One region of the Streptomyces sp. NPDC008163 genome, then DNA from elsewhere that is predicted to be linked to it. Evidence: riboswitches for the same ligand, from Rfam matches in the RefSeq annotation. Region 1 holds a riboswitch; each other region holds the start of a gene.

Region 1 (5,840 bases):
GCGCTCGGCGTCTTCATCTTCTTCTTCCTGGCCGTCACGGTCATGGGCTTCCTGGCCGCCCGCTGGCGCAAGGCCGAGAACGAGGCCACCCTCGACGAATGGGGCCTGGGCGGACGGTCGTTCGGCACCTGGGTCACCTGGTTCCTGCTCGGCGGCGACCTCTACACCGCGTACACCTTCGTCGCGGTGCCCGCGGCGATCTACTCGCTCGGAGCCTCCGGCTTCTTCGCGGTGCCGTACACCATCCTGGTGTACCCGCTGATCTTCACCTTCCTGCCGCGCCTGTGGTCGGTCTCGCACAAGCACGGGTACGTCACCACCTCGGACTTCGTCCGCGGCCGGTTCGGCTCGAAGGGCCTCTCGCTGGCCGTCGCGGTCACCGGCATCCTCGCCACCATGCCGTACATCGCGCTCCAGCTCGTCGGCATCCAGGCGGTGCTCGACGTGATGGGCGTCGGCGGCGGCGAGAACACCAACTGGTTCGTCAAGGACCTGCCGCTGCTGATCGCGTTCGCGGTGCTCGCCGCGTACACCTACTCCTCCGGGCTGCGGGCGCCGGCGCTGATCGCGTTCGTCAAGGACGGGCTGATCTACCTGGTCATCGCCGTCGCGATCATCTACATCCCGATCAAGCTGGGCGGCTTCGACGACATCTTCGCCTCCGCCCAGGACAAGTTCACCAAGGCGGGCGCGGGCAGCCTCGCACCGGCCGCGGCCGGGCAGTGGGGGTACGCGACCCTGGCGCTCGGGTCCGCGCTGGCGCTGTTCATGTACCCGCACTCGATCACGGCGACGCTCTCCAGCCGCAGCCGTGAGGTGATCCGCCGCAACACCACGATCCTGCCGCTGTATTCGCTGATGCTGGGCCTGCTCGCGCTGCTCGGCTTCATGGCGATCGCCGCCGGCGTCAAGGTGCAGAACGGCCAGCTGGCCATCCCGCAGCTGTTCGAGAACATGTTCCCCGACTGGTTCGCGGGCGTGGCCTTCGCCGCGATCGGCATCGGCGCCCTGGTGCCGGCCGCGATCATGTCCATCGCGGCGGCGAACCTGTTCACGCGCAACATCTACAAGGACTTCCTGAAGCCGGACGCGACGCCCGAGCAGGAGACCAAGGTCTCCAAGCTGGTCTCGCTCCTGGTCAAGGTCGGCGCGCTGGCCTTCGTCCTCACCATGGACAAGACCGTCGCGATCAACTTCCAGCTGCTGGGCGGGATCTGGATCCTCCAGACGATGCCGGCCCTGGTCGGCGGCCTGTTCACCCGGTGGTTCCACCGCTGGGCGCTGCTCGCCGGCTGGGCGGTCGGCATGATCTACGGTACGGCTGCCGCGTACGGGGTCGCGAGCCCCACGCAGAAGCACTTCGGCGGGTCCTCCAAGGAGATCCCGGGCCTCGGCGAGATCGGTTACATCGGCCTCACCGCGTTCGTGCTGAACGTCGTGGTCGTCGTCGTCCTCACCTTCGTCCTGAACGCCGTGAAGGCGCCTGCCGGGATCGACGAGACCTCCCCGGGCGACTACACCGCGGACGCGGGCGACCCGGGCGTCCAGGAGAAGCTGCCGCCGGCCACGGCGGGAGCGCCGGGCGGTCACTGACCGCACACCTTTACGCCACGCGACACAACATGTGGGGGCCGCCCGACAGGACGGCCCCCACATGTATGCTCATGCTCGCTGTCGCCGCAGGGGAATCCGGTGTGAATCCGGAACTGTCCCGCAACGGTGTATTCGGTGCGCTTTGGTGCATCCGTGGAGTCCGAGGACCTGCCGACAGCGCATCCGGCTCGACCGAACCGGATGCCCAGACGTCCGGGCCTCGTGGGATGGGCCGGTGGACGCCGCACGGAGTGCCGCCCCGCCCGGGCCCCCTCCTGCCCGGCTGCCCCCGCTCCCCGCCGGGCCGGAGCCGAGCGAGGGAGAGCACCACGTGACCATCGCGCCAGCCGATCCGGTCTCAGCGGCCGAAGCAACGGGAACCGCGGGCGACGGACCCGGCACCGCACTGCTGCGGACCCTGACCGAACTCACCGCCGACCTGCCCGACACCGACCCCGGTCGCGTCGCCGCCGCCGCACTGCGCGGCCGCAACGCCCGGTCGGACGAGGCGGAGCTGCGCTCGCTGGCCACCGAGGCCGCGGCGGGCCTCATCTCCGAGGACCCCGCCTACTCCCGCCTCGCCGCCCGGCTGCTCACCCGGACCATCGCGGACGAGGCCGCGGGGCAGGGCGCCACCTCGTTCTCGGCCTCGGTCGCCGTGGGCCACCGCGAGGGCCTGATCGCGGACCGCACCGCCGCCTTCGTCACCCTGCACGCGGCCGCCCTGGACGCCCTGGTCGAGCGGTCCCTCGCGGACGGGGCCGACGACCGCTTCGGGTACTTCGGGCTCCGCACCCTGCACAGCCGCTATCTGCTGCGCCACCCGCATACCCGCGAGGTCATCGAGACCCCCCAGCACTTCATGCTCAGGGTCGCCACCGGGCTCGCCGAGGACACCTCCGAGCGGGCGCTGGACGAGGTCGCCGCGCTGTACGGACTGATGAGCCGGCTGGACTACCTGCCGTCCTCGCCGACGCTCTTCAACTCCGGCACCCGCCACCCGCAGATGTCCTCCTGCTATCTGCTGGACTCGCCGCTGGACGAGCTGGACTCGATCTACGACCGCTACCACCAGGTGGCCCGGCTGTCGAAGCACGCGGGCGGCATCGGCCTCTCGTACTCCCGCATCCGCGCCCGGGGTTCGCTGATCCGGGGCACCAACGGCCACTCCAACGGCATCGTGCCGTTCCTCAAGACGCTGGACGCCTCCGTCGCCGCCGTGAACCAGGGCGGCCGGCGCAAGGGCGCCGCCGCGGTCTACCTGGAGACCTGGCACGCGGACATCGAGGAGTTCCTGGAGCTCCGCGACAACACGGGCGAGGACCAGCGCCGCACGCACAACCTGAACCTGGCGCACTGGATCCCGGACGAGTTCATGCGCCGCGTCGACGCGGACGGCACCTGGTCGCTGTTCTCCCCGGCGGACGTGCCCGGGCTGACCGACCTGTGGGGCGACGAGTTCGACGCCGCGTACCGGGCGGCCGAGGCGAAGGGCCTGGCCCGCAAGACCATGCCGGCCCGCGAGCTGTACGGCCGGATGATGCGGACCCTGGCGCAGACCGGGCAGGGCTGGATGACGTTCAAGGACGCCTCCAACCGCACCGCGAACCAGACCGCCGAGCCGGGCAGGGTCGTGCACTCCTCGAACCTGTGCACCGAGATCCTGGAGGTGACCGACGACGGCGAGACGGCCGTGTGCAACCTCGGCTCGGTCAACCTCGGCGCGTTCGTCGAGGGCGGCTCGATCGACTGGGAGCGGCTGGACGCCACCGTGCGGACCGCGGTGACCTTCCTCGACCGGGTCGTGGACATCAACTTCTACCCGACCGAGCAGGCCGGCCGGTCCAACGCCCGCTGGCGGCCGGTGGGCCTGGGTGCGATGGGGCTCCAGGACGTCTTCTTCCAGCTGCGGCTGCCCTTCGACTCCCCCGAGGCCCGGGCGCTCTCCACGAAGATCGCCGAGCGCATCATGCTCGCCGCCTACGAGGCGTCCTGCGCCCTCGCGGAGAGGTCGGGTCCGCTGCCCGCCTGGTCCGGGACCCGGGCCGCGCGCGGGGTGCTGCACCCCGACCACTACGACACGGAGCTGAACTGGCCGGAGCGCTGGGACGCCCTGCGGGCCCGGATCGCGAAGACCGGGATGCGCAACTCGCTGCTCCTGGCCATCGCCCCGACCGCGACGATCGCCTCGATCGCGGGTGTCTACGAGTGCATCGAGCCCCAGGTCTCGAACCTCTTCAAGCGGGAGACCCTGAGCGGTGAGTTCCTCCAGGTCAACGGCTATCTGGTGGACGAGCTGAAGCGGCTCGGCGTGTGGGACGCGCGGACGCGTGAGGCGCTGCGCGAGTCGAACGGCTCGGTGCAGGGCTTCGCCTGGATCCCGGCGGACGTGCGGGCGCTGTACCGCACCGCGTGGGAGATCCCGCAGCGCGGCCTGATCGACATGGCGGCGGCCCGTACGCCGTTCCTCGACCAGAGCCAGTCGCTCAACCTGTTCCTGGAGACGCCGACGATCGGCAAGCTCTCCTCGATGTACGCGTACGCCTGGAAGCAGGGCCTGAAGACGACGTACTACCTGCGGTCGCGTCCGGCGACCCGGATCGCCCGTGCCGCGTCCGGTGCCGCGCCGGCCGCCGCCGCCGTCCCCGCACAGCAGGCGCAGGCGCCCGACGCGGACGCCATCGCCTGCTCCCTGGAAAACCCCGAGTCCTGCGAGGCCTGCCAGTAATGACCGCCGTCACCACCGAGAAGAACCTGCTCGACCCGGGATTCGAGCTGACCCTGCGCCCGATGCGCTACCCGGACTTCTACGAGCGCTACCGGGACGCGATCAAGAACACCTGGCACGTCGAGGAGGTCGACCTCCACTCCGACGTGGCGGACCTCGCGAAGATGACGCCCGCCGAACAGCACCTGATCGGACGCCTCGTGGCGTTCTTCGCGACCGGTGACTCCATCGTCGCGAACAACCTGGTGCTGACGCTGTACAAGCACATCAACTCCCCCGAGGCGCGGCTGTACCTGTCGCGGCAGCTGTTCGAGGAGGCCGTGCACGTCCAGTTCTATCTGACGCTGCTCGACACCTATCTGCCCGACCCGGACGACCGCGCGGCGGCGTTCGCGGCGGTGGAGAACATCCCGTCCATCCGCGAGAAGGCGCAGTTCTGCTTCCGCTGGATGGACTCGGTGGAGAAGATCGACCGGCTGGAGTCGAAGGCGGACCGCCGTCGCTTCCTGCTGAACCTGATCTGCTTCGCGGCCTGCATCGAGGGGCTGTTCTTCTACGGCGCCTTCGCGTACGTGTACTGGTTCCGCTCGCGCGGGCTGCTGCACGGCCTCGCCACGGGGACCAACTGGGTCTTCCGCGACGAGACCATGCACATGAACTTCGCGTTCGAGGTGGTGGACACGGTCCGCAAGGAGGAGCCGGAGCTCTTCGACGACTCCCTCCAGCAGCAGGTCACCGACATGCTGAAGGAGGCCGTCGAGGCGGAGTTGCAGTTCGGCCGCGACCTGTGCGGCGACGGCCTGCCCGGCATGAACACCGAGTCGATGCGCGCGTACCTGGAGTGCGTCGCCGACCAGCGGCTCACCCGGCTGGGCTTCCCGGCGATGTACGGATCGCAGAACCCGTTCTCGTTCATGGAGCTCCAGGGGGTCCAGGAGCTCACGAACTTCTTCGAGCGGCGCCCGTCGGCGTACCAGGTGGCCGTCGAGGGCACGGTCGCTTTCGACGACGACTTCTAGGCCGACACCCCCTAGGGGGACTAGATTCTCGCCCAGCTCCTGACGTACGGACGCCGTGCGGCCCCCACCGGCCGTGCGGCGTCCGCCGTTCGCGGTGGGCGGGTACTCCGGTCCTGTTCCGCTTCGCGCAGCTCGCGGTCGATGCGGCGCTCGCGGGCCATGCCGACCAGCGCCGGCAGCAGGACGAGGGCGAAAAGTGCGGAAATGCCGAGGAAGTTCTGGAATGTGTTCATGCCTCTACTGTCCTCGTTCCGGCACGGAAGCGGCAGTGGCAGGACTGTCATAGGACATCGAATTACTGCCACACTGATTCCATGCTGAACAATGTCGCCGCCCTGATGCTCGATGACGTCCACCCCTTCGAACTCGGCGTGCTCTGCGAGGTCTTCGGCCTCGACCGCAGCGACGAGGGCCTGCCGGTGCACGATTTCGCGGTGGTCTCCGGCGAGGGGCCCGAGCTGCGGACGCACGCCGGCTTCACGATCCGGACCCCCTACGGC
Region 2 (5,840 bases), on a different contig from region 1:
ATGACCGTGCGCTGGACCTCCTACGCCCAGTCGCTGAGCGACCGCCCGGTCAAGGGCATGCTCACGGGTCCGGTCACCATGCTCGCCTGGTCGTTCGTCCGCGACGACCTGCCGCTCGGGGACACCGCCCGGCAGGTCGCCCTCGCCCTGCGCGACGAGGTCAATGACTTGGAGGCGAGCGGGACTTCGGTGATCCAGGTGGATGAGCCCGCCCTGCGCGAGACGCTGCCGCTGCGGGCGGCCGACCGGGCGGACTACCTGGCCTGGGCCACGGAGGCGTTCCGGCTCACGACCAGCGGGGTGCGGCCGGCCACCCAGATCCACACCCACATGTGCTACGCGGAGTTCGGTGACATCGTCCAGGCCATCGACGACCTGGACGCCGACGTCATCAGCCTGGAGGCCGCCCGCTCCCACATGCAGGTGGCCCACGAGCTGGCGGCCCACGGCTATCCGCGTGAGGCGGGACCGGGGGTCTACGACATCCACTCGCCCCGTGTCCCGAGCGCCGAGGAGGCCGCCGAGCTGCTGCGTACGGGGCTGAAGGCGATCCCCGCCGAACGGCTCTGGGTGAACCCCGACTGCGGCCTCAAGACCCGCGGCTGGGCCGAGACCCGGGCCTCCCTGGAGAACCTGGTCGCCGCCGCCCGTACCGTCCGGGCGGAACTGCCCTCCTCCTGAACGGGGTTGCCGGGGGCCGGGACGTCACTCGCGTCCCGGCCCCCGGCCGGGCGCGCCCGGGTCGAACGCGTACAGGTCGAGGATCTCCGGCATCGGGGCCGTGCCCGGGCCTCCGGCGTTCACCCAGGCTATGACGTCCTCGGTCGCGTCGGGGTCGTTGACCAGGCCGAGCCACACCGGCCGGGCCCCGGCGCGACGGGCCTCGGCCGACGGCTGTACGACGATGACGTTGGCCTGTTCGCACACGTCCAGGCACTCGGAGACGCGCAGTGGGACGGCCGAGCGCAGCCGCGCGGTCTGGGCCCTGTGGTCGCCCGGCACCTTGACCGTGCCGCAGCAGCAGTCCCGGCACACCGTCACTCTGCTGGGTGCGGAGGCCGTGGCCGAAGGGGTCGCTGATTCCGGCATGGCGCCGTCCGCCTCTCACCGGGGAGGTCCGCCCCGGACGTCGTGGAGGTGGCGACGGTGTGAGTGTCTGGCTCCCGGGTCGTGCCCGGTCACAGTGGCGGGACCGCGCCGGATTCACACCGGCTTCCTCAGCTCCCGTCGCCCGATTCGGCGGCCATCGTCTCATGACCCTCAGGACGGTCCACCGGCTGAGGCGCGGTGAAGCGGGCCGGGGCGCGGCAGCGGGCGCGGCGGGCGGCACGGCGGAACGTGGTGAGCACGGCGGGGCCGGCGAGCAGGATGGGCAGGTAGGCGATGGAGCTGTTCGGGTCGAGGGAGAACGGCCGGAAGGAGAGGTTGAGGAGGAATCCGAAGAGGTAGCCGGACAGGGAGCCGTAGACGGCGAGCAGAAGGACTTCGCGACGGCCGGTGGCGCGCGGGAGGAACCCGGCGAGCATGCCGACGAAGGCGCAGCCGAACATCTGGTACGGCATCCAGGGGCCGACGCCCCCGTGATGAGCGCGGAGGCGAACAGCGACGTGCAGCCGAGGGTGAAGCCGAAGCCCGGGCCGAAGACCCGCCCCGCGAGGACGAGGACGAAGAAGACGGTCTCGATGCCCGCCGTGCCCGCGCCGAGGGGGCGCAGCGCGGGTGAGGTCGACCTCGCGGACGGCGGGGACGCCCTTGTGGGCGAGGGTCACCTTGCGGGCGGTGAGCAGGTCGGGCCGGTCGGGTCCGGGGCCCTGGCGGACGGGTGCCGGGGTGTGGCCGGTCAGTCGGGTGCGCAGCTCGCGGGCGGTGCGCCTGGCGTCGCGGATGGACAGCGGGAGGGGGTCCCATCCGGCGGCGCGGCGGAGCTCCACGATGGGGGTGCGATGGCGGAGGTGCGCAGGATGTCGACGGGGGCGCCGATGCGGACCTGGCCGTCGCCGGAGAGGTGGAGTACGCGGTCGGCGTACTGGACGACGCGTTCGGCCACCCGCAACCGGTCCATCGGCGTGGGCGACACGATCGCCCTGAGGTGGGGCGCCTGAGGCACGGTCACACCGCCTCCGGGACACCCTCCTCGCGGTGGTGGCGGCCGAGCCAGATGCCGGTGACGGCACTGACGTAGCGCGCGCCGCACCGGTCGGACGGGACGACGAGCTGGGTGCCGGCCTCGTCCAGGTCGTGGTCGTCCATGCGGGTGGCGAGCAGGACCGGCGCGTTGCCGAAGTCCGCGTCGATCTCCGCCCAGGACAGCCTATGTACGAGTACGGGCCTGGCACGGCCCTGGTCTATCGGCCGACCCCCTCCGCCCGCCGGTGCAGCGCGAGCCAGACCCGGTCACGGGTCACCGGCAGCTCGGTGAAGCGGATGCCCGTGGCGTCCCGCAGGGCGTTGGCGAACGCGGGCGCGACGGGGTTGAAGGGGCTCTCGCTCATGGACTTGGCGCCGAGCGGGCCGGTCGAGTCGGAGGTCTCCGTGAAGTACACCTCGGTCCGGGGGACGTCGGCGTACTGGGGCAGCCGGTAGCGGCGGAACGCGGCCGTGGTGACCCTGCCCCGGTCGTCGACCCGGACGGTCTCGAAGAGCGTCGCGCCGAGCGCCTGGGCCACGCCGCCCTCGACCTGGCCCCGGCACTGCATCGGGTTCATGACCTTCCCGGCGTCGGCTGCGTAGACGCTGCGCAGGATGCGGATCTCGCCGGTGCCGGGGTCGACGGCGATCCGGAACCACTGGGCGTTGAAGGCGACGGAGCGCGGCGAGCCGCCCCAGTGCCCTTCGGCCGCGAGTTCGTCCGCCGCGCCGAGGGTGTGCCCCGCCTCGTACAGCTCCTTGAGCGTGACGAGCCGCCCGGCGCAGTCGACGGACTCCGCGCCGAGCACGCACAGGTGCCGGGCGACTCCGGTGTGGCGGGCGGCCAGGGTGCGCAGGCGCTGTTCCAGGGAGGTCTCGGCGAGGAGCACCGCCTTGCCCGCGACGACCGTCCCGGCCGTCCAGGGCCGCCGTGGTCATCAGGAACCCGACGGTGCAGAACCCGCACTGGTAGCCCTGCGCGTCAAGGAACTTGCGCTGTACGGGGTGGAGTTCGCCGTCCGACGCGGCCAGGCCCTCGACGGTCGTCACCGTACGGCCGGCGGCGCGCACCGCCGGGTAGAGGCAGCTGTGCACCGGCTCGCCGTCGACGTGGACGGTGCAGGCGCCGCAGTCGCCGGCGTCGCAGCCCTTCTTCACGCCGAACCAGCCGCGTTCGCGCAGATAGGTCCGCAGGCACTGGCCGGCACGCGGCTCCTCCTCGGACGTGCGTCCGTTGACGTGGAGTTCGTAGCTCATCGGTCGTCCCTTCCGGATGGATCGGTCAGCTCGCGGCGGACCTCTTCGGCGAGGCGCAGCGCCATGTGGCGGCGCCACTCGGGCAGTCCGTGGATGTCGTCGAACCACTCGGTGCCGGACACCGCCGCGTCGATGGCGGACCGCAGCCGCCCGGCCGTCGGCGGCAGCGGGAACCAGAACCGGAAGGGCCGGACCGTGGCGGCGGTGACCGTCACGGCGAGCGAGCCGTCCACCGGATCGAGCGTGCCGGTCACCAGGGCGCCGGACCGGCCGAGACCGTACAGCGATGCCTGCCGGAAGGCGGTACGGCAGCGCAGCGCCCGCGCGGGCAGCGTCACCGAGCGCAGCAGTTCGCCCTCCGCGAGGTCCTTGAGGCCCGCGCCCCGGATGAAGTCGGCCACCTTCACCTCGCGTACGGAGCCGTCCTGCGCCCGGAGCAGGCAGCTGCCGTCGAGCGCGGCCGTCAGCGAGATCATCGGCCCGGCCGGCAGTCCGTTGCACAGGTTCCCGCCGACGGTCGCCATGTTCCAGATCTTGAACGAGGCGAGGAAGGCGCGGCAGCACTGCTCGAAGAGCGGGGCGGCGGGCGCGTGCAGCGAGCGCCGCCCGTAGCGGGAGAGCTGGGCGATCGTGGACGTGGCGGAGATTTCCAGCGAGCCGTCGGGGTGGCGCGTCAGGGGTTCCCAGCCCATCCGGCTCAGGTCGACCAGTCGGCGCAGGTGCGGCTGCGGCTCTGGCCATGCTGTTGGCGGGAGTCCCTTCGGACGTACGGGAGGTCTACCGCGAGACGGTCCTCGGCCCCCTCCTCGCGGCCGGCCCGAAGTCGGGCCCCATGCTCCTGGACACCTTGCAGGCGTTCCTGGCCCACGACTGCTCCTGGACCCGCACGGCGGACGCCCTGCACATCCACGTCAACACGGTCCACTACCGCGTCCGGCGCATCGAACTCCTCACCGGCCGTGACCTGTCCCGGCTGGACAACCGCCTCGACCTCAGCAGCACGTGCCGGCCTCCCAGGAGCGACGCCTCCAACTCCCCCACCAGCAGGCAGCCCTCGTGCAGGGCGACGCTGCTCGGTTTGCGCAGCCGCTCCGCGACCGTGCCGGTCAGCGCGCCGTCCGGGTCCAGCGCGACCAGGCGGTTGTTCTCCCGGTCGGCCACGATGAGCGGGTCGTGGTGCGTGTGGCTGCGAGGCGGAGGAGGGCGACAACGCGGCAGACGCGCGTGCCACGCCCCGCGAGCCCAGCATGATCCAAACGAAAGGCCCTGGCTGCTGCGGCCCGGGAACGCGGCCTGGGCCCGGAGCGATCAGATGCTCGCCGGTGACGTCATGGCCAGCCGCTACTACCCGCGCGGTGTCACCGCGGCCCTCTGGCTGAACGAGGCCCCGGCACGGGGGTGAGCAAGGCGCTCACCCCCGGCCCTCGTCACCGGATCACTCGGGGCTGCCCGGCGGCAGCACGCGCACGGTCAGCGTCGCGTGCGGGTCCAGCGGCCACGCGACGGCCTCCTCCCCGGCATGTACGGGGGCCTCGCCGTCCGTCCGCTCGTCCAGCCGCGACGGGGCGAGCAGGGAACCGGGAGCGGCCGAGACGTGCGCGACGCGCTGCTCGGCACCGGGGTTGGCGAGGCGGAGGATCAGTCCGTTGCCGTCCTCGGCCGTCTTCAGGGCGCCGAGCAGTGCCCCCTGCGCGGTGAGGGCGCTGCGGTAGGCGTCCGGGGCGGTGCCCGGGCGGAGCTGCCAGGCCCTCGGCGGGGTACGGAACCGGGCGGCCGTCCGTACCAGGTCGTGGTCGCGAGCGACCGGGGCGCCCGTCACGACCGCCACCTCGAAGGTCTGCCGTCCCTGGCACTGGGCCTCCGGGGTGGGCAGCGCCGGTCCGGCGCCGGTGGTCCGGCTGCGCAGGTCGAAGCGGGAGAGCCAGCCCACCGAGCGGAGCAGGGTGACGACGATCTCCTCGTCGGCGCCGGTGGGCGTCTCACCGGCGCCGAGGCCCCGCATCTCGGGCAGTCCGGGGGCGATGAGCGCCGTGCGGTCCTCACCCCGGCCGATGGCGCCGAGGCTCTGCACGGGGGCGGAGCCGCAGACCGCCTCGTGCCCCTTCTCCTGGGGCAGGGGGCCCAGGTCCACGGCGACGGGGCGATCGACGAGGCTCCAGTGGCCGTCCCCGGTCCAGGTGCCGTCGCCGCCCCCGCCGGGAACGTGCAGCCGCAGCCGGTGGTCGGTCACCGTGTTGTCGAGCTCGATGCGCCAGCGCAGCAGCGGATCCCCGTGCCACCGCGACACCTCGATGCGTACGGGCACCTCCCGGGTGCGGGCGGCCCGTCCCTCGCGTGTAGCGGTCAGGCCCACCGGGAGGTCGAGCACCGCGTCGATCTCCATGACCTGGCGCACCGGCGAGGTCCGCACCCGGGAGGCGGTCAGCCTCGGGCGGACGACGCGGTCGTCGGCCGGG
Region 3 (5,840 bases), on a different contig from region 1:
CGTAACCCGCCGTGTCGATGCGCCCGGCGCGCAGGTCGGCGCGGGCCGTCCGCAGCTCGCCGGTCTGCGGGAACGAACCGATGGTTGTCGTCGGCAGCAACGGCAGCCCCAGGTGCGCCCGCTGGGCCGCGGCCCGCTCGGTGTACGGCTGGGAGCGGCGGCCGTCCGCGTCCGTCACGGCCTCGGCCCGGGCGCGCACGGCCGGGTCGCGGGTGAGGGGGGAGCGGGCGCGGGAGGCCAGGGCTGCCCTGTTGGCGGAGAGTTCGCCGGCGATGGTGTCGGTGCCCTGCGCGAGGGCCTTCGCCAGGGTGACGATCTCCGTGGTCTTCTGCCGGGCGAAGGCCAGCCAGTGCACGATCTGCGGGTCGATGTCCCGCTCCGCGGCGGCGTCCAGCGGCACGTGCAGCAGCGAGCAGGAGGCGGCCACGTCGACGCGGTCGGCCAGCCCGAGGAGGGTGCCGAGCGTGGACAGCGACTTCTGGAGGTCGTTGATCCAGATGTTGCGGCCGTTGACGACACCGGCGACCAGGCGCTTGCCCGGCAGTCCGCCCACAGCCGCGAGGGCGTCGAGGTTGGCGGCGGCGGCCTCGGTGAAGTCCAGCGCCAGGCCCTCAACAGGAGCCTTCGCCAGGACCGGAAGCGCCTCGCCCAGCCGGTCGAAGTAGGAGGCGACGAGCAGCTTCGGGCGGTCGGTGAGCGAACCGAGGCCGCGGTAGGTGCGCTCGGCCGCGTTGAGCTCGGCCGGGGTGCGGTCCTGGACGAGCGCGGGCTCGTCCAGCTGCACCCACTCGGCCCCCGCCGCACGCAGATCAGCGAGCACCTCCGCGTACACCGGCAGCAGCCGGTCCAGGAGGGTCAGCGGCTCGAAGTCGGCGGGCACACCGGGGGCCGGCTTGGCCAGCAGGAGATAGGTGACGGGCCCGACCAGCACCGGCCGCGCGGTGAGGCCCTGGGCCAGGGCCTCCTTGAACTCCGCGACCTGCTTGGTGGAGTCCGCGGTGAAGACGGTGCCGGGGCCGAGCTCGGGGACCAGGTAGTGGTAGTTCGTGTCGAACCACTTGGTCATCTCCAGCGGCGCCACGTCCTGGGTGCCGCGCGCCATGGCGAAGTAGCCGTCCACCGCGTCGGCCGCGACGGCCTCGCGGTGGCGTTCGGGGATGGCGCCGACCATGACGGTGGTGTCCAGGACATGGTCGTAGAGCGAGAAGTCGCCGGTGGGCACTTCCCGGATGCCTGCGTCGGCGAGCTGCTGCCGGTTGTCGTGCCGGAGCTGTGCGGCGGTCTGCCGGAGGGCGTCCGCGCTGACGCGGCCCTTCCAGTAGCCCTCGACGGCCTTCTTGAGCTCCCGGTCGGGGCCCTGGCGGGGGTAGCCGTACACGGTGGCGCGTGCTGCCGCTGCTGCGGGCTCGGATGTCACGGAGATCTCCTTCGCGAGATGAATCCCTGAGATCCCGGAGACGGGACGAGAGCGCGAAGGTGACGACGACCCGACGGGTACGACCCCGGCGCAACGCGGCGCGGCACGGTCGTTCCGTCTGGTGTGTACGCCGACCCGCCCTCGAGGTCACCGGAATGTCCGCGTACGGGTGGTCCGTACACGGGCAGTTGGCAGGTCTTCGGACTCGCGGGCACACCCTCCGTACCGGAGGACACCTACTGGCCGTCGCTTCCCAGACCCGTCCCGGGCCCAGTGCGTATGACGGCGGTCGTTCCCGCTCACCGCTGCGGGGCAGTCCCGGATTCCCACCGGGTTCCCTCTTGCGACACCCCGCCTGGCGGACGGGGCGAACCAGCTGCTGCGGTCACCTTACGCGGTGCCACCGGGGGGAGGGACACCCGTCTCACGCCGACCTCGGCCGGTCCTGGGCCGCCCGCCGGTGGGGGAGGAGTCCCTGGAAGACTCGCCGCATGAGCACGGAACAGCGCGCGATCCTCGTCATCGGCATCGGGGCGGGCGACCCCGACCAGCTGACTCTCCAGGCCGTGAAGGCGATCCGGCGCGCCGATGTGTTCTTCGTCGTCGGCAAGGGCCCCCACAAGGCGTCGCTCACCGACCTGCGCCACCGGATGATCGAGGACCACGCGCGGGGCCCGTACCGGGTGGTCGAGGTCGAGGACCCCAGCCGCGACCGGCGCCCGATGGACCGCTCCGGTTATACGGCGGCCGTCCAGGACTGGCGCGAACGGCGCGGCGAGGTCTTCGAGAGGGCGATGTGCGAGGAGATGGCGGCCGGTGAGACGGGCGCCTTCCTCGTCTGGGGCGACCCGTCCCTGTACGACAGCACGCTGGGCATCCTCGGGGACATCGAGGACCGAGGTGCGCTCTCCGTGAGCGTCGAGGTGATCCCCGGCATCACGAGCATCGCCTCCCTGACCGCGCGTCACCGCATCCCGCTCAACCAGGTGGGCCGCCCGGTGCACATCACCCCGGCCCGCCGCCTCGCCGACCTCGGCCGGAACGGCGACGGCGACATCGTCGTCATGCTCGACGCCCACGAGTCGTTCACCCGTCTCGCGGGCGACGACGTGTGGATCTACTGGGGCGCCTACCTCGGCACGCCGGACGAACTCCTCGTCGCCGGACCGCTCCACGAGGTCTCCGACCGGATCCGGCGGCTGCGTGCCGAGGCCCGCGAGCGGCATGGCTGGATCATGGACACCTATCTGCTGCGCTTCACCGCGCCGACGGACGACCGATGAACCAGGGCGGGCCCCCGGTGCCCGCAGACCTCCGCGCACGGATCCTGAACGACTCGAGGAGGGCTGCCCGGAGCACACGACTCGCTGTAGTCTGGGCAGCCAGCCCTTGACCTGTAAGACCACAGGCAGGGAGCCGTCCTCCAGGAGCCCCGCATGCTGCGCACCATGTTCAAGTCGAAGATCCACCGTGCCACCGTGACCCAGGCCGACCTGCACTACGTGGGTTCCGTCACCGTCGACGCCGAGCTCATGGAGGCGGCGGACCTGCTGCCCGGTGAGCTCGTGCACATCGTGGACATCGACAACGGGGCCCGGCTGGAGACGTACGTCATCGAGGGCGAGCGCGGTTCCGGGGTGATCGGGATCAACGGCGCCGCCGCCCATCTGGTGCACCCGGGTGATCTGGTCATCCTCATCAGCTACGCCCAGGTCGAGGATGCCGAGGCCCGTGCCCTCGTCCCGCGTATCGTGCACGTCGACGCGGACAACCGCATCGTCGCACTCGGTGCCGACGCCTCCGCGCCCGTGCCGGGCAGTGACACCGAGCGCAGCCCGCACGCGGTGCCCGCGGCGCGCTGAGGCGGCTCGTCGAACGAGGGGCACACCGCCATGGCAGAGCAGACCGGGCCCGAGATCCATGACGACCGGGTGGCCGGCAAGCTGTCCGCGTACGAGGACGGCGAGGCCGTCGGCGTCATCGCGTACTTCGTGCTGGACGGGGAGCCCGCCGGGCTCGTCGCCGTCCACACGGTCGTCGGGTCCGGGCACGAGGGCAAGGGCATCGGCTCCGCCCTGGTCAGGGAGTTCTATGCCATGGCGGGGCGTGAGGGCGTGCCCGTCGTGCCGCTGTGCCCGTACGCCGCCAAGTGGGCCTCGCGCCACCCCGACGAGGCTCCCGAGGTGCCCGAGGGGCTGGTGGAGCGCGCGAAGACGCAACTCGCCTCGCACCCCGAGCTGTACTGAACCGGAAGGAGCAGGCCGGCCATGACGCTCGCGCTGCTGCACACCTCACCCGTCCACGTCCCGGCCTTCGACGCCCTGCGCGACGCCGACCACCCGGGGACCCCCCTGCGCCACGTCGTCCGGGAGGAGCTGCTGACCACGGCGGCGGCGCTCGGGCCCGAAGCGGTGGCCGACGAGGTGGAGGCGGTGGTCGCGGACCTGGTGGCCGAAGGGGCGGACGCCGTGCTCTGCACCTGCTCGACCATCGGGGCCGTGGCGGAGGCCGCGGGCGTCGCGGCCGGCGTCCCGGTCCTGCGCGTCGACCGGCCCATGGCGGCGGCGGCCGTCCGGGCGGGCCGGATCACCGTCCTCGCCGCCCTCGCCTCCACCCTGGAGCCGACCCGCGCGCTGCTCACCGAGGAGGCGGCCGGCGCCGGGCTGCCGGGGGCGGACGTGCGCACCGTGCTGGTGGACGGTGCCTGGGACCGTTTCACGGCGGGGGACAACGACGGCTTCCTCGACCTGGTCGCGGCCTCGGCCGACGAGGTACGCGACGCGGACGTCATCGTGCTCGCCCAGGGCTCCATGGCCGGCGCGGCCGAGCGTACGACCACCGGGATCCCGGTCCTGTCCAGCCCCCGCCCCGGGCTGGCCGCCGCCGTGGCGGCCGCCGGGCACTGACCCGTCGGGGCCGCCCGCGTCATCCGTACGCAGCACTCTTCCGCGTTCGCACGTATGGCCTCGCCGGGCGCGGGCAGCCGCTCCGGGAGACGGTGGAAGAGGTCCACCCCCGATCGCTCGGAGGCCCGAGATGACTCATCCGTTCCCCGACCCCGTCCCTCCGGCGCCGACCCCGGGTCCGCTGCCGGAGCCGACGCCGCCCGCGCCGACCCCGCCCGCGCCCACACCCCCGGCGCCGACACCCACTCCGCCGGGACCGGCGCCCGACCCGATCCCGCAGCCGCCCTCGCCGAACCCCGACCCGGTGCCGCCGCCCGAGCCCGAGCCGTCACCGGTCTGACCCGGCGAGTCCGGGGCGGCCCACGGGTCAGCCGGCGGCCAGCATCGCGTCGGCCCGGGCGGTGACCTCGGTCAGCACCCGGCCCGCCGCGGCCAGGTCCTCGGCCGGCAGGTCCCCGTAGAGCTCGGCCGCGATGCCGGCGACGCCCGCCTTGTACGACTGGATCAGCGCGTCGCCCGCAGGGGTGAGCGCGAGCAGGTCACCGGGCCGCTCCTCCAGCAGACCGTCGTGCGTCAGCTCGGTGACGGTGGCCTCCGCCGCCGGAACGCCGAGCTTCACCGCCCCGGTCAGGCGCTCGACCAGTGCGCGGCGCCCGACGGCGCCGCCGGCGGCCTCGACGGCGTTGAGCGCCAGGGCCTGGTGGAAGGTGGCGCCCTGGGGCAGCAGCCGTTCGGCGAGCGCGCGCGTGGCGTAGTGGGCCATGCCGATGACCTGGCCGTTCACAGGGGGTGCGGTGCTCATGATGACTCCTCGCGGGAAGGGGTGACGGGAGGGACCGGCACGTCGAGCAGGGCCGTCAGTGCCTCGGTGAACGCCCCGGTGTCCTTGCCGCCGAGACCGCCGAGAGGTGCGAGCAGCCCGTCGACGAGCTCCCGCACCACCGCGACCGCGCGCTCCGTCGTCACACGGCCCTCCTCGGTCAGCGAGAGCCGGACGGCCCTGCTGTCCGAGGGGTCGGTGGTCCGTTCGACCAGACCCGCCGACTCCAGGGCGCGGGCCAGTTTCGAGACGTAGAGCGCTTCGAGTCCGGTGTGATCCGCCAGCGCGCGCTGACTCGGCCGCAGCCCCGCGTGCTCCATGCCCTGCAGGGAGGCGACCAGCGAATACTGCGCGTGCGTCAGGCCGAGCGGGGTCAGCGCCCGGTCGATGGCCACCCGCCACTTCATGGACAGGCGCCAGACCAGAAAACCAGGGGTCGCGCCCTCGATCGCGTTGCTCATGACAGATACCGTACATGGCTAATATGTCCATGGCTGCTAAATTCTGCGAGGCCACGGCAGCGCGTACACCCGTCGGCTCAGTCCCGCAGATTCAGCAGCGCGTCGGCGTGCGCGAGGCCGCTCTCCGCGGAGACCGAGTCCAGCGACTGGGCGTCGCGTACCGGCGCGAACCGCACCACCGGCTCCTCGCGGCCGCTCGCAGCGGCGAGCTCGTACCCGTACACCGCCGGGCGCGG

Evidence for each region. A riboswitch is a leader RNA that binds a small molecule or an ion and turns the genes downstream of it on or off. The one in region 1 is predicted to bind cobalamin.
Region 2: linked by a shared signal. The riboswitch ahead of ACFZAT_RS27170 (hypothetical protein) and the one ahead of ACFZAT_RS03650 (ribonucleoside-diphosphate reductase subunit alpha) in region 1 are both predicted to bind cobalamin.
Region 3: linked by a shared signal. The riboswitch ahead of metE (5-methyltetrahydropteroyltriglutamate--homocysteine S-methyltransferase) and the one ahead of ACFZAT_RS03650 (ribonucleoside-diphosphate reductase subunit alpha) in region 1 are both predicted to bind cobalamin.

The regions. Positions count from the first base shown of each region.
Region 1 is NZ_JBIBHG010000001.1:757,255-763,094, reverse strand. It holds gene mctP (monocarboxylate uptake permease MctP) at 1-1,593, shown strand, start outside; cobalamin riboswitch at 1,652-1,784, shown strand; gene ACFZAT_RS03650 (ribonucleoside-diphosphate reductase subunit alpha) at 1,925-4,321, shown strand; gene ACFZAT_RS03645 (ribonucleotide-diphosphate reductase subunit beta) at 4,321-5,340, shown strand; gene ACFZAT_RS03640 (hypothetical protein) at 5,361-5,573, opposite strand; gene ACFZAT_RS03635 (helix-turn-helix domain-containing protein) at 5,655-5,840, shown strand, end outside.
Region 2 is NZ_JBIBHG010000013.1:205,217-211,056, forward strand. It holds gene metE (5-methyltetrahydropteroyltriglutamate--homocysteine S-methyltransferase) at 1-681, shown strand, start outside; gene ACFZAT_RS27170 (hypothetical protein) at 706-1,089, opposite strand; cobalamin riboswitch at 1,130-1,264, opposite strand; partial or broken gene ACFZAT_RS27175 (ECF transporter S component) at 1,278-1,729, opposite strand; partial or broken gene ACFZAT_RS27180 (cobalt ABC transporter ATP-binding protein) at 1,722-2,041, opposite strand; partial or broken gene ACFZAT_RS27185 (molybdopterin-dependent oxidoreductase) at 2,110-2,310, opposite strand; partial or broken gene ACFZAT_RS27190 (xanthine dehydrogenase family protein molybdopterin-binding subunit) at 2,346-3,047, opposite strand; partial or broken gene ACFZAT_RS27195 ((2Fe-2S)-binding protein) at 3,106-3,384, opposite strand; partial or broken gene ACFZAT_RS27200 (FAD binding domain-containing protein) at 3,381-4,118, opposite strand; gene ACFZAT_RS27205 (helix-turn-helix domain-containing protein) at 4,124-4,786, shown strand; gene ACFZAT_RS27210 (hypothetical protein) at 4,820-5,840, opposite strand, start outside.
Region 3 is NZ_JBIBHG010000013.1:199,156-204,995, reverse strand. It holds gene metE (5-methyltetrahydropteroyltriglutamate--homocysteine S-methyltransferase) at 1-1,417, opposite strand, end outside; cobalamin riboswitch at 1,590-1,809, opposite strand; gene cobF (precorrin-6A synthase (deacetylating)) at 1,909-2,700, shown strand; gene panD (aspartate 1-decarboxylase) at 2,854-3,279, shown strand; gene ACFZAT_RS27150 (GNAT family N-acetyltransferase) at 3,310-3,663, shown strand; gene ACFZAT_RS27145 (aspartate/glutamate racemase family protein) at 3,685-4,323, shown strand; gene ACFZAT_RS27140 (hypothetical protein) at 4,691-5,125, opposite strand; gene ACFZAT_RS27135 (MarR family transcriptional regulator) at 5,122-5,604, opposite strand; gene ACFZAT_RS27130 (diaminopimelate decarboxylase) at 5,682-5,840, opposite strand, start outside.